3 regions of the Exiguobacterium sp. s125 genome follow, and region 3 is predicted to be linked to each of the others. Evidence: riboswitches for the same ligand, from Rfam matches in the RefSeq annotation. Region 3 holds a riboswitch; each other region holds the start of a gene.

Region 1 (4,401 bases), on a different contig from region 3:
CGCCTCTTGTACGAAATGGGCTTTCGAGCTTTCCGAGTAAATCTCTTCATACGTATCCATCCAAGAGGTAATGGCAATATCATGAATGCGTGCCGCATCAGTAGGAATTGCTTCGCGTATCTCCATATCGGACTCCCCCTTTTTTCCGTTTACCGGTACATGTTCTTTTACCCTTTTCTAGAAAAATCATTCGTTTCCCTGCAAAGTTCGAGACAAACAAAAAAAGTTCAGAAACAAACTCATGCGAGTCTGCTTCTGAACTGAAAATTAAGCGAATCGTTTCGCTTGTTCTTCAAGAATTGCTGCTTTATCTGTTTGCTCCCATGGTAATTCGATATCTGTACGACCGAAATGACCATAAGCTGCTGTCTGACGATAAATCGGACGGCGAAGATCAAGCATCTTGATGATCCCTGCTGGGCGAAGATCGAAATTTTCGGCAACGAGTTCGACGAGTTGTGCTTCTGGAAGTTTACCTGTTCCAAACGTATCAACTGCAATCGATACTGGGTGCGCGACACCAATCGCATACGCAAGTTGAACTTCTGCTTTATCTGCAAGACCAGAAGCTACGAGGTTTTTCGCGACGTAACGTGCTGCATATGCTGCAGAACGGTCAACTTTTGTTGGATCTTTACCAGAGAATGCGCCGCCGCCATGACGTGCATAGCCACCATACGTATCAACGATGATTTTACGTCCAGTTAATCCTGCATCACCTTGTGGTCCACCGATGACGAAGCGACCTGTCGGGTTAATGAAGAACTTTGTTTCCGCATCGATGTATTCTGATGGAATCACAGGTGCGATGACATGCTCTTTCAGGTCTGCTTGGATTTGCTCAAGCGTCACTTCTTCTGCATGTTGTGTTGAGATGACGATTGTATCGACACGAACCGGTTCGTTGTTCTCATTGTATTCTACAGTTACTTGCGTCTTACCATCCGGACGGAGGTAGTCAAGTTGTCCAGTTTTACGGACTTCTGCGAGACGACGAGCAAGTTTGTGTGAAAGTGAGATCGGAAGTGGCATCAATTCAGGCGTTTCTTTCGTTGCATAACCGAACATGAGACCTTGGTCCCCTGCACCGATTGCATCGATTTCTTCATCTGACATGTTACCTTCGCGTGCTTCAAGCGCTTGGTCAACACCGAGAGCGATATCTGCTGATTGCTCATCGATTGAAGTCAATACAGCACAAGTGTCTGCATCGAAACCATATTTAGCGCGTGTATAGCCAATCTCACGAATTGTTTCGCGAACGACTTTCGGGATATCGACATAAGTCGATGTCGTGATTTCACCTGCGACGAGGACAAGTCCTGTCGTGACAGATGTTTCAGCAGCGACACGAGCATTCGGATCGGCTGCGAGGATTGCATCTAAGATAGAATCCGAGATTTGGTCACAGATTTTATCCGGGTGACCTTCAGTAACTGACTCCGACGTAAATAGTCGGCGATTAAGGTTTGTCATGTTTGACCCTCCCAAAAAAGAATTTGACGGTGTACTCATTTCCCCTAGTTGAGTGGGACGGTAAAATGAAAAAAACCTCTCCATGTCCAAAAAATGGTCAGGGAAAGGTTGTGCGTTCTTCCTTTACCCTCTTATCGTTCGAAGTGTTTACTTCGCTTCAGGAGAGCACCTTTTCCTTCATTAATAGAATTCTTAATGTAGGACGGTTGCCGGGTTTCTTCGGGCCTTGTTCCCTCCACCTGCTCAGAATAAGAGTATCCGTTACGAATTACATGATATAAAGTTGTGACCACTCTGTCAAGCTACGTTTTAATTTCTAGTCGAAACTTTCCCGAAGAGATGTTAAACTGTTAATGCTGAAAGCGTTTCCAAATAAATAGAAATCAGCGCTAAAAAAGGATTGCTCATCCTTTAGTATGTCATATATAATAAATGTGTCATACTAAATGTCAGAGCTAAACCAACGTAGGGGAAAGGTGGGGTCAGGATGCCGATGACGGTCCTGAATATCGAAGAGCTACTCAAGAAGGAGCATGTGTTCAAACAACTATCTGTTGCTGAGCTAGTCGAACATGCAATTCGTAACGAAGAAGGGGTTCTTGCTGAAAATGGCGCTCTGTCTGTAGAAACGGGGAAATTTACAGGTCGTTCACCTAAAGACAAGTTCATTGTTCGCGATCAGTCATGCGAGTCACATATCGATTGGGGCCATGTCAATCAACCGATGGAAGCAGACAACTTCGCGCAACTTTTACAAAAAGTTCTTCGCTACATGAATGAAGCAGATCAGCTCTACTACACAGAAGCTGCTGCTGGTGCAGACACTCATTTTACCCTTCCGGTTCGGATCGTGACACAATATGCTTGGCATAATTTGTTTGCAAAACAACTATTTTTGCGTGAATATCCGACAGAAGCTGCTTTTGAGCCTTTCACGGTTATTTATGCGCCTCACTTCAAAGCAGATCCGAAAGTCGATGGAACGAATTCCGAAACGTTCATCGCCATGTCATTCGAACATCGGATTGTCTTAATCGGTGGAACAGAATATGCGGGCGAAATCAAAAAATCGATTTTCTCTGTCATGAACTACCTTTTACCTCAACGAGACGTCTTATCGATGCATTGCTCGGCTAACGTCGGTCATGAGGGTGACGTCGCCTTATTCTTCGGATTATCCGGTACTGGTAAGACCACACTGTCTGCTGACGACAGTCGTCAATTGATTGGTGACGATGAGCACGGGTGGTCCAACGACGGCGTCTTCAATATCGAAGGTGGCTGTTACGCAAAAACGGTCAACCTATCGCGCGAAAAAGAACCACAAATCTTTGATGCGATTCGGTTTGGCACTGTCCTTGAAAACGTCGTCCTCGATGATGCACGAATTCCTGACTATGATGATACGTCAAAAACGGAAAACACACGGGCCGCTTATCCGATTACAGCGATTGATAATATTGCAGTACCATCACGCGCCGGACATCCGAAAACGATTGTCTTTTTAACAGCTGATGCTTACGGCGTCCTGCCGCCAATCAGTAAGTTGACGAAGGAGCAAGCGATGTATCACTTCTTATCCGGGTATACATCGAAGTTAGCCGGGACAGAGCGTGGCGTAACAGAACCGGAAGCGACATTCTCGACATGCTTCGGTTCACCCTTCTTACCGCTCATTCCTGAAAAATATGCAACGATGCTCGGTGAGCTCATCGACCGGCACGGTGTCACGGTTTACCTCGTCAATACAGGCTGGACGGGTGGCGCATATGGGACGGGAAGTCGGATGAAGCTTGCATATACACGGACGATGGTCAATGCAGCTGTCAACGGCACACTCGCTGATATCCCGACGGAAGAGCATCCGATTTTCGGGCTACACATGCCGCTCGAAGTCCCTGGTGTCCCAAGCGACTTGCTCAACCCTGTCAAAGTTTGGTCGGATGCTGATGCGTATGAACAACAAGCACGGGCTTTGGCGACTAAATTCAAACAAAATTTCACACGGTTCGACAGTGCAACTACTGAAATCAAATCAGCAGGGCCACGTGTTTAATTAAATTAAGATAATTAAAAGGCACCAGACACTGTATGTTCAGTGAGCTGGTGCCTTTTAACGTCCATCAGACGATTGAATCTTCTTCATCCGGTTGCAAATGAAGTTCTTTTTTAGTCAACCAATCTTGACTCTCTTTTAATAGTGCATAGGCACGCTGTTTTGAAATACCAAAACGATGGGTTAGTTTTTCAAACTGTTCAAATTCACCACGGTCGGCACTAATCGCGAGCAATAAACAATCACGAAACGGATGATCTTTTCCTTGTAACACGATTTTCAACGTCGACTCGATTGGTAATTGATCAATGATTTCATCAATATCGACTGACAGTAATGCATCGATATGCGAGAGTAAGCCAATCATGTAGGCACTTTCCGGACGTAACGTCTTTGTTTCAAGTGCAAATAACTCGCATAACTTGGCACAATGCAGTGAAGAACGCAACAACTCGTCTGACCACTTGTACGGACTCGCAAGTCGCATCTCTCGTAAAACGATTAACGAAATCCAACTTTTAAGTTGTGAAAACCCGAGTAGTGAAATCGCTTGACGAACGGATTCGACGGTATTTCGAAGACCAATCCCGGGAGAATTGATGAGCTGGAGGACTTGCACACTAATGTATGGATTTCCTTCGATTTCATCGACGACTTGGTCATAATACTCATCTGATTCGAGCCACTTCAACATCTTTAACAATACAGGCAATTGTGGCGGAACAGCCTTCCCTTTCATCAACATCGGTTTTGCATAAAAATAGCCTTGGAACCAGTCGTACCCCATGCTCAAACTACGAAGATGATCTTCATGCGTTTCGACACGCTCTGCCAACAAACGGATATGCGGATAGTTTCGTTTAACGATA
Region 2 (4,401 bases), on a different contig from region 3:
GTTTCTTCATTTGCACTGCTGTCACCGCATCCGGCTAAGATGCTTGCTCCTAATAATCCTGTTGCTAAAAAGGCATAGCGTTTTTTCATCGTAATCTCTCCCTTGCGTTCTCTATTTGTAAGTTATCGTTTATCGGCGACACGTGCGAACCGGTTGCCGAGTGCCTGAATGACTTGAATGATGACGACAAGCACGACGATCGTCATGATCATGACGACGTTATCGTACCGGTAATAACCGAACCGGATCGCGAGGTCACCAATTCCGCCGCCACCGACGATCCCTGCCATCGCTGAGAATCCAATCAGACTGATCAAGGTCAACGTCAAGCCTTGAATGATTCCGGGCAATGCTTCCGGAAGGAGAACACTGATAATGATGCGAAGCGGTTTCGCCCCGCACGCTTCTGCTGCTTCAATCAAGCCGGGTGGAATCTCACGGAGTGAGGTTTCGACGAGTCGGGCGAGAAACGGAATCGCGGCGACGCTCAAGCTGACCGAGGCGGCGGCGGGACCGATCGTCGTCTTCGTGATGAGTTGCGTCAATGGAATCAAAGCAACGAGTAGGATGATGAATGGTAACGAGCGGACGATGTTGATGGCGAAGTCCAACGTCGTTCGAATGAAAACGTTTTGGAAAAAGAGTCCGCGGTCGGTGATGAATAATAAAATCCCGAGTGGAATTCCGATGATGATGGCAAAGGCGAGTGAAATGCCGACCATAAAGGCCGTCTCTCCGAGTGCTTTCGTTAAGTCGGGAAGCATTGTCGTAAACCGGTCAAGCGACATCTTGAATCACCTCGATTGCGTGCAACTGTCCCTCGAGCCAGGTTAAGGCACGATTCACGTGCAGTGTCGGTCCCGTCAAACTGACGATTAAGACGCCAAACGCGACGTCCTGAATGTAGTCGACCTTCCCATGCAGGATGCTGACTGCGATATCGAATTGTTTGATGGCTTCAGATAAGGTACTCTCACCTGTTTTTTCACCCGTGAACTGAAGTCGAATGACTTTGCCGGGTGTCGTCCGTAAAATCCGTTCCGGCAATTCGATTTGGAGTGCCGTATCGACGTAATGTTTTGTGACCGGATGTTCGGCTTGACTAAATATGGCGTAAGTCGAAGCGACTTCGACGACTTCACCGTGCGCCATGACGGCAACGCGGTGACAAATTTGTTTGACGACATCGATTTCGTGGGTGATGAGGATGATCGTCAAACCGAGCCGGGCGTTCAAATCTTTCAGTAAATCGAGAATCTGGAGCGTCGTCACCGGATCGAGCGCTGATGTCGCTTCGTCACAGAGTAAGATGTTTGGATTGTTGGCGAGCGCTCGTGCGATGCCGACGCGTTGTTTTTGTCCACCACTGAGTTGGCTCGGATAGTTCGTCTCGAATCCTTCGAGTCCGACGAGTGCCGTTAATTCTTGAATCCGTTTCGGGAACTCACGCCGTTTGACACCGGCAGCCTTTAAGGCGAACGCGATATTGTCGGCAACGGTGCGGGACTGAATCAGTTGAAAGTGTTGAAAGATCATACCGACCCGGAGACGGAGTTTGCGGAGAGACGTTTTGGAGACACGTGATAGATTGGCTCCGTCTACTATGACCGTACCGCTCGTCGGTGTCTCGAGTCCGTTAATCAACCGTAAGAGTGTACTTTTTCCGGCGCCGGATTCACCGATGATGCCGAAAATTTCCCCTTGTTCAATCGTTAAGTTGACATCGTTTAATGCAAAAATCGGTGTACGGTCACGGACAAATTGTTTTGTGATGTGTGCGAACTCAATCATAATGTTTCCCTCCCGATACAAAAAAATCGCTTTTTTCCAGTTAGAGAGCAACCAGAAAAAAGCGACGAAGTGTAGAATTTCGTAACTTATCTCTCAGAACAAAAGAAGTTCTGTAGGATGTGGCACCGTTCCATTACTGGTGGTTGCCGGACGTCGTTGGGCCTAATCCCTCGGTCGCTCTCGATAAGTAGCTATGCTGTTGGGATTTACTTTAACGGAAATGATTCCCATCTGTCAAACGTTTTTTCAGAATTATTCGGCAACGGCGGTTTGGAAGAGCTGAAGGGTCCCGATTCGTTTGACAGCCTCGACGAGTCGGTCGACATCGGCAATCAGACTGATCCGGACGTAACCTTCACCGTATGTACCAAAGAAATGACCCGGTGTCACGGCGACGTGCGCTTCGTCGAGCAGGTGATCGGTGAAGCTTTGTGACGTGAAGCCGGACGGAACAGGGAGCCAGACGAAGAACGAACCACCCGGAACCGGTCCGTCCCAGCCGATTTCGTTTAATGCACCGAACAACGCATCGCGTCGCGTCTCATACAAGGCGCTCAGTTCACGGACACATGTCTGGTCGCTTGAAAGCGCGACCGTCGCTGCATGCTGGATCGGTGTGAAGGCACTGACGTAAAGGTGTTCCTGGTATGTTTCGATGCTCGCGATGACAGACGGATTACCGATTGCAAAGGCAATCCGGAAGCCGGACATGTTAAACCGTTTAGAGAGCGAAAATAACTCAATCCCGACATTCTTAGCGCCTTCCGTCTGGAGGAAACTCCGCGTCGGACCATCGAAACTGATCCCGCCGTACGCTAAGTCGTGAACCACACAAATGTCATGTGCATCAGCGAAAGCGACCGTCTGTTCAAAAGCCGCTGCCGTCGCTGTCGCACCGGTCGGATTACTCGGATAGTTGAGGAACAACATCCGGGCCCGTTCGACGTCGAGCGAATCGAGGAGGTCATAGTCAGGCAAAAAGCTATTTTCAGCGAGAAGCGGAAGCGTGATCGGATACGCACCGGCAAGTGCTGCGCCCGACAAGTAATCCGGGTAACCGGGATCTGGGACGATGACCCCTTCACCGGGATTGACGATCGTCTGCGGAAGGGCGACGATGCCGGCCTTGCTTCCGAGTAAAATCGCGACTTCTGTCGCCGGATCAACCGACACGCCAAATTCTGATTCATAAAAATTAGCGACGGCCTGTTTTAAGAAATCATGTCCGCGAAACGGGGGGTACTGGAGATTACTTGCATCATCGATGGCTTGTTTTAAAGCATCGAGAATATGTACGGGTGTCGTTTGGTCCGGCGTTCCTTGACCAAGCGTGATGACGTCGTGTCCTGCGGCTTTGACGGAACCGATCCGTTGGGCAAGTTCTGCGAAGACGGGATTGGGCAAGCGATCGATGGCGATCGATGGGGCGAAATGTTTCATCTCTGTTCCTCCTTCAGGTATTGTCGTCAAGAATAGCGAATTTTCAGTCAAAATGAAAGAGGTTTTTTAAAATTCCTTAAAAATTAGAAGAACATTCCAATTTCAGACGATGTTCTTGATACACTAGACAAGTAATCGATCGACTACTAGACGGGAGATGGAAAAGATGAATCGGACCTGGTGGAAAGAAGCCGTCGTTTATCAAGTGTACTGGCGGAGTTTTAACGACTCGAATGGAGACGGGATGGGGGACTTGCGGGGCGTGATCGAAAAGCTCGACTACATCGCCTCACTCGGGGTGGATGTCATTTGGCTTAACCCCTGTTATACATCACCTGATATCGACAACGGTTACGACATCGCTGACTATTACGGCATCATGGAGAAAGCCGGCACGATGGCAGATTTGGACCAGATGATTGAATCGGCGCATGCGCGCGGCTTAAAAATCATTCTCGATCTTGTCGTCAATCATACAAGTCATCAACATCACTGGTTTGAGGAGTCGCGCCGTGATCAAACGAATGATAAGTCAGATTGGTACATTTGGCATGACGGGGAAAAAGGAACACCACCAAACAATTGGCGGTCGTATTTTGCGCCGAGTCCCTGGACGTGGGATGAAGGACGGCAACAGTACTATTTTCATTCGTTTGCCTCAGAACAACCTGATTTGAACTGGGAACAGCCTGCCGTCCGTCAAGCTGTCTACGCGATGATGCGATGGTGGATCGACCGAGGCATCGATGGTTTCCGGATGGATGTCATTAACTTGATTAAAAAACGAGCGGCGTTTGACGATGTGGAGGATCCGTTTGACTTGTCCTACTTAGGCAATCAACCGGGAGTCCATGAATTTTTACAGGAGATGCATCAGGAAGTTCTTGCGGGGAAAAAATTGTTTACGGTCGGGGAGATTCCGTTTGTCGGTCCCGATGACGGGCTGTTATATGTTAGTGAAGAACGTCAGGAGTTACAGACGTTGTTTCATTTCGAAGTCGCCGATGACATGGAAGAAATGGACCTGTTGCGGTATAAACAGATTCAAAAACGGTGGTATGATGCGCTGTACCCGAAAGGCGTCACTTCACAATTTTTGAATAATCACGATCATACAAGACAAGTCACGCGCTTCGGTAGCGAGTGCTATCGTGTCGAGAGCGCCAAGTT
Region 3 (4,401 bases):
CTTCCTTTCGGATATTTCGCGAGAATCGCGTTCATCTTCGTCGCGATATCGCCCTGGACATCCTGGAAATTCGTCGGTCCGACCGTTTCAAGCGTCTTGATTTTGCCGTCCGCTTCATACGTCTTATAGATTTCCTGACGGCGGTCAAGCGGTGCAAACCCCGGACCGAACCACAATTTGATGACCCGGACCGGCTTGTCGTCTTTCACTTTCGTCACTTCATCGAGTGAAAGTTCTGCCAGTTTGTGATCATCCTGGAACGTCTCCGTGATGCCTGTTAACGTCTGGTCCTTTTTCTTCGTCACCGTATCAAACGTCACGACCTGAATCCCTTTGTCGATCGCCGGTTTAATCATGTCGTAGGCATAATCTTCTTTTCCGTGCGAGATGATCAGTCCGTCATAATCCTGCTGAACGGCTTGCGCCACCAGTTCCTTGAACTTGACGTCATTGCCTTCGGAAATGAACGTGTTGACCTTAAACCCAAGCGCCTCCCCTTCCGAACGGGCACCGTCTAAAAATTGTTTCGTATGATCATCGGACGCCAGATTGCGGATGACGGCAATCTTGATGTCGCCTTGGACACTTTCCGGCACACCGCTGATTTTTTTCGTCGGTGTCGCTTCACTATTGGCGCAAGCAGCCAGCAAGACCGCCGGTGCGAGTAAGAATGCTAATTTTTTCATCTCGATCTCTCCTGTCTGTTTAGATGACCTGTTGTCCAATCGCCTATTCGATCGTTTCCACGCTCGGCCGTTCAATGACGCCGAGTTCCGTGATGATCGCCGTGATGAGCTCGTGCGGTGTCACGTCAAACGCCGGATTAAAGACCTTTGTTCCGGCTGGTGCCGTTACTTTCCCCGCCAGTTGTGTCACTTCACTAGCATCGCGTTCTTCAATTTCAATCTCGTCACCTGATAAACTCGTCACATCAAACGTCGACAGCGGTGCCGCGACATAAAATGGAATCCCGAAGGCACGTGCGAGTAACGCCAGCTGGAACGTCCCGATTTTATTGGCCGTATCCCCGTTACGGGTGATCCGGTCCGCGCCGACGATGATGGCGGTGATCTGCTTTTCCTTGATCGTATGCGCGACCATATTGTCCGTGATCAAGGTGACGTCAATCCCTGCCCGTTGCAGCTCCCATGTCGTCAAGCGCGCCCCCTGCAACAAAGGCCGGGTTTCCGACGCATAGACGGATAACGGGATGCCTTGTTCCTTCGCAAGATAAAACGGGGCCAGTGCCGTCCCGTACGCCGCTGTCGCAATCGATCCGGCGTTACAAATCGTCAACACCCGGTCTCCCGCTTGAAACAGCTCCAACGCATGCACACCGATTTGCCGTGACGTCTTGGCATCGGCTTCATAAAGGGCAATTACTTTTTGTTCCAGACGTTTCGGCAGTTCCTCGAGCGTTGTGCTCGAAAGGATAAGCTGATTGAGCGCATCGAGTACGTTCCGCAAATTGACGGCGGTCGGCCGGGTCGCCAGTAACTCCGCCGATACCGTCAACAGTTTTTGTTTGACCTCGTCAAGCGATCCCGTCGTCCGGAACGCTTCCTGCACGAGGACGAATCCACCGAACAGACTGATTGCCGGCGCTCCACGGACACGAAGTTGTTTAATCGCCTCAACCGCTTGCGCCAAATCATGAATGACTTCGTACCGTTCTTCTTGCGGGAGACGGGTCTGATCAAGGATCTTTAAGCACGCCCGCTCATAGATGACACTACGGATAAACTCGCTCATCGGCTCAATTCCTCCGTCACGTCAAAATTCCGGAGATCGGTAAACGTCTTACATTCGCCGCGCCGTTTAATCAATGCCGTCCCGAGGCGTAACGCATGACGTTTCCGTTCAAGGCGCGTCGCAGCATCCGGAATTTGTTCCAAATCAGCGACCGGTGCCAAACCAATCGTCCGCCGGATCAGTTCACAACCGGCGAAACCGAGCGCGTCTTGGAGAATTGTACTGAGGACATCATCGACAAGCCCGGGTACCGTCCGGAAAGGTTCGACGGCTTCCCGTTCCCACAGTGCCGTGAACGTCGAAGCAAACGTCAGCCAGAACGTATCGATATCCTTCACCCGCTTCTCCCGCAACTCAGCATAGTTCGGATACGCCGCAAAGCAGAGGTGGGCAATGAACTGACCGACATCAAACCCGAACGGTCCGTAAAAAGCGAACTCCGGATCGATGATTTTCGTTTCGCCCGCCGAAGCAAAAATGCTTCCTGTATGTAAGTCTCCGTGTAATAAGGCCTCCCCTTTCGTGATGAACAACGTTTCGAGCTTCGCCACTTCCCGCTTCAGTTTTTCGTCCTGCCAGAGCTGCTGTACGTCTGTTTCCAATCCGCTCTCGATATTGTTTGTTTCCGCGTCGCAGAACGGATCCGTAAAGATTAACTTTTCCGTAATGTCGCATAAATCCGGGTTGTAATAGTCACGTGCGACCTGTTTTTTTCCGACCGGACCGAGCGCAAAATCTGACGTGAAAAATAACGTCCGTGCCAAGTATGAACCGACATGCTCAGCAAGGAGCGGGTAGGTTTCGCCTGCGAGCAATCCCGTCCGAACGATTTGCAGGTGCGACAAGTCCTCCATCACTGTATACGCTTCTTCATGACTCGCATGAAAGACCCGTGGAACGAATGGCGTCGCGTATTTTGCGAATTCCTTCAGTGCCAACTGTTCGATCCAGGCCCGCTCGAGTGACAAGGGCCAGCTTTCCCCGACGACTTTTGCATAAGGTAATGCCTGCTTCAAGATCAAACGTTCTTTCCCTGCCTGAATCCGAAAGACTAAGTTCAAGTTCCCGTCGCCGATTTCTTCTGCCGTCGCTTCTTCCTGTCCGATGAGTCCGAGTTCCCGGACACGTTTAATGGCGTCCTGTTCTGTAAATGCTTGATATGCCATCTTGCTTCCCCCTTCATTTCTACACAAAAAAACGCCGCTTTTCGTCATAGAAAAGAGGCGCGGGGTATCATCCGTCCTCTTATCTCTCAGACGAATGTCTGTTGGATGTAGCACCGTGCCGGATGGTCGGTTGCTGCGGCGTCTTCGGGCCAATTCCCTCTGCCAACTCACGATAAGAGTCATATGTGGTTGTTGTGTTCGATGTTGATTCGAATATTACGCCCGTCTTAAATCATCTGTCAATTCCAATTTTTAGTGAAAAACCATTTAAAAGACCGCCATCTATAGAAGCTGATTTCAAAAAAAATAAATTTTCAAAAAATTATTTGACATCACGTCCATCTCATGTAAAAATTGCAATTAGATTTCACAATTTCATCCAATTCTTATCAAGAGCAGACGGAGGGACGAGCCCTATGATGTCGCAGCAACCGACCAGTTGGCACGGTGCTAATTCTTGCAGCTAACACGCTGACAGATAAGAGTCCACGCGCAATTTTTCATGGTCTCTTGTCATTGACGAGGGACCATTTTTGTATTTTTTAACAAGGGAGAGACGACGATCATGGTGTACATTACCGCAACTTACCAACTCGGCGTGACCGATCAGTTACCAAAACGGGCAGAGCAAATCGCCCTCGGTCTGACGGTCGGCTCATGGACCGATTTGAATCACTTGGAACAACAACAGCTTGAATCCTTTAAAGGACAAGTCGTCCATACGGAAGAACACGACGGTAAAGGGTATGTCACGATCCGTTATCCGGAACACAACGTCTCACGGGACTTTTCGGCGATTTTGACGACCGTCTTCGGCAAGCTGTCACTCGACGGTCAAATCAAACTGACGGATCTTCAGCTTCCCGCTTCGTTCACACTGGATTTCCCCGGTGCTAAATTCGGCATTGAGGGCGTCCGCCAATTGATCCAAGTCCATGACCGCCCCCTGTTGATGAGCATCTTCAAAGGCGTCATCGGACGGGATCTCGTTTTTTTACGGGAACAACTGGAAGCCCAGCTCGCCGGCGGGATTGATCTCGTCAAGGATGACGAAATCTTATACGACAATCCGCTGACACCGGCACTCGACCGGGCGCGGATTGGACGGGAAGTCCTCGATGCACACTATGAACGGACCGGTAAACGGGCCCTTTATGCGATTACATTGAGTGGTCCGGTCTTCCGCTTGAAAGAGCAGGCGAAACGACTGGTCGAAGCCGGAGCGACAGCCCTCCTGCTCAACACGTTTACATACGGGCTTGATGTCTTGCGGGAACTGGCAGCCGATCCGGAAATCCCGGTCCCGATCTTTAATCATCCGGCGTTGAGCGGTGCCTTGATCGCCAGTCCCGAGTACGGGATTGCCGCCCCGGTCCTGCTCGGAACGTTGCCGCGGATTGCCGGTGCCGACTTGACACTGTTCCCGTCGCCGTATGGGAATGTCGCCCTCGCCAAAGACTTGGCCCGCGGGATTGCCGTTGAA

The links. A riboswitch is a leader RNA that binds a small molecule or an ion and turns the genes downstream of it on or off. The one in region 3 is predicted to bind S-adenosylmethionine.
Region 1: another riboswitch for S-adenosylmethionine. It lies ahead of metK (methionine adenosyltransferase); the one in region 3 lies ahead of mtnK (S-methyl-5-thioribose kinase).
Region 2: another riboswitch for S-adenosylmethionine. It lies ahead of KNQ05_RS00505 (methionine ABC transporter ATP-binding protein); the one in region 3 lies ahead of mtnK (S-methyl-5-thioribose kinase).

What each region holds. Positions count from the first base shown of each region.
Region 1 is NZ_JACSMI010000001.1:356,491-360,891, reverse strand. Features, by position in the region: gene KNQ05_RS01735 (GNAT family N-acetyltransferase) at 1-126, opposite strand, end outside; gene metK (methionine adenosyltransferase) at 268-1,476, opposite strand; SAM riboswitch class I at 1,605-1,731, opposite strand; gene pckA (phosphoenolpyruvate carboxykinase (ATP)) at 1,964-3,532, shown strand; gene KNQ05_RS01720 (EAL and HDOD domain-containing protein) at 3,600-4,401, opposite strand, start outside.
Region 2 is NZ_JACSMI010000001.1:111,065-115,465, forward strand. Features, by position in the region: gene KNQ05_RS00495 (MetQ/NlpA family ABC transporter substrate-binding protein) at 1-89, opposite strand, end outside; gene KNQ05_RS00500 (methionine ABC transporter permease) at 123-788, opposite strand; gene KNQ05_RS00505 (methionine ABC transporter ATP-binding protein) at 778-1,791, opposite strand; SAM riboswitch class I at 1,875-1,981, opposite strand; gene KNQ05_RS00510 (aminotransferase class I/II-fold pyridoxal phosphate-dependent enzyme) at 2,044-3,231, opposite strand; gene KNQ05_RS00515 (alpha-glucosidase) at 3,398-4,401, shown strand, end outside.
Region 3 is NZ_JACSMI010000005.1:14,181-18,581, forward strand. Features, by position in the region: gene KNQ05_RS12075 (sugar ABC transporter substrate-binding protein) at 1-686, opposite strand, end outside; gene mtnA (S-methyl-5-thioribose-1-phosphate isomerase) at 730-1,752, opposite strand; gene mtnK (S-methyl-5-thioribose kinase) at 1,749-2,918, opposite strand; SAM riboswitch class I at 2,995-3,097, opposite strand; SAM riboswitch class I at 3,302-3,403, shown strand; gene KNQ05_RS12090 (2,3-diketo-5-methylthiopentyl-1-phosphate enolase) at 3,484-4,401, shown strand, end outside.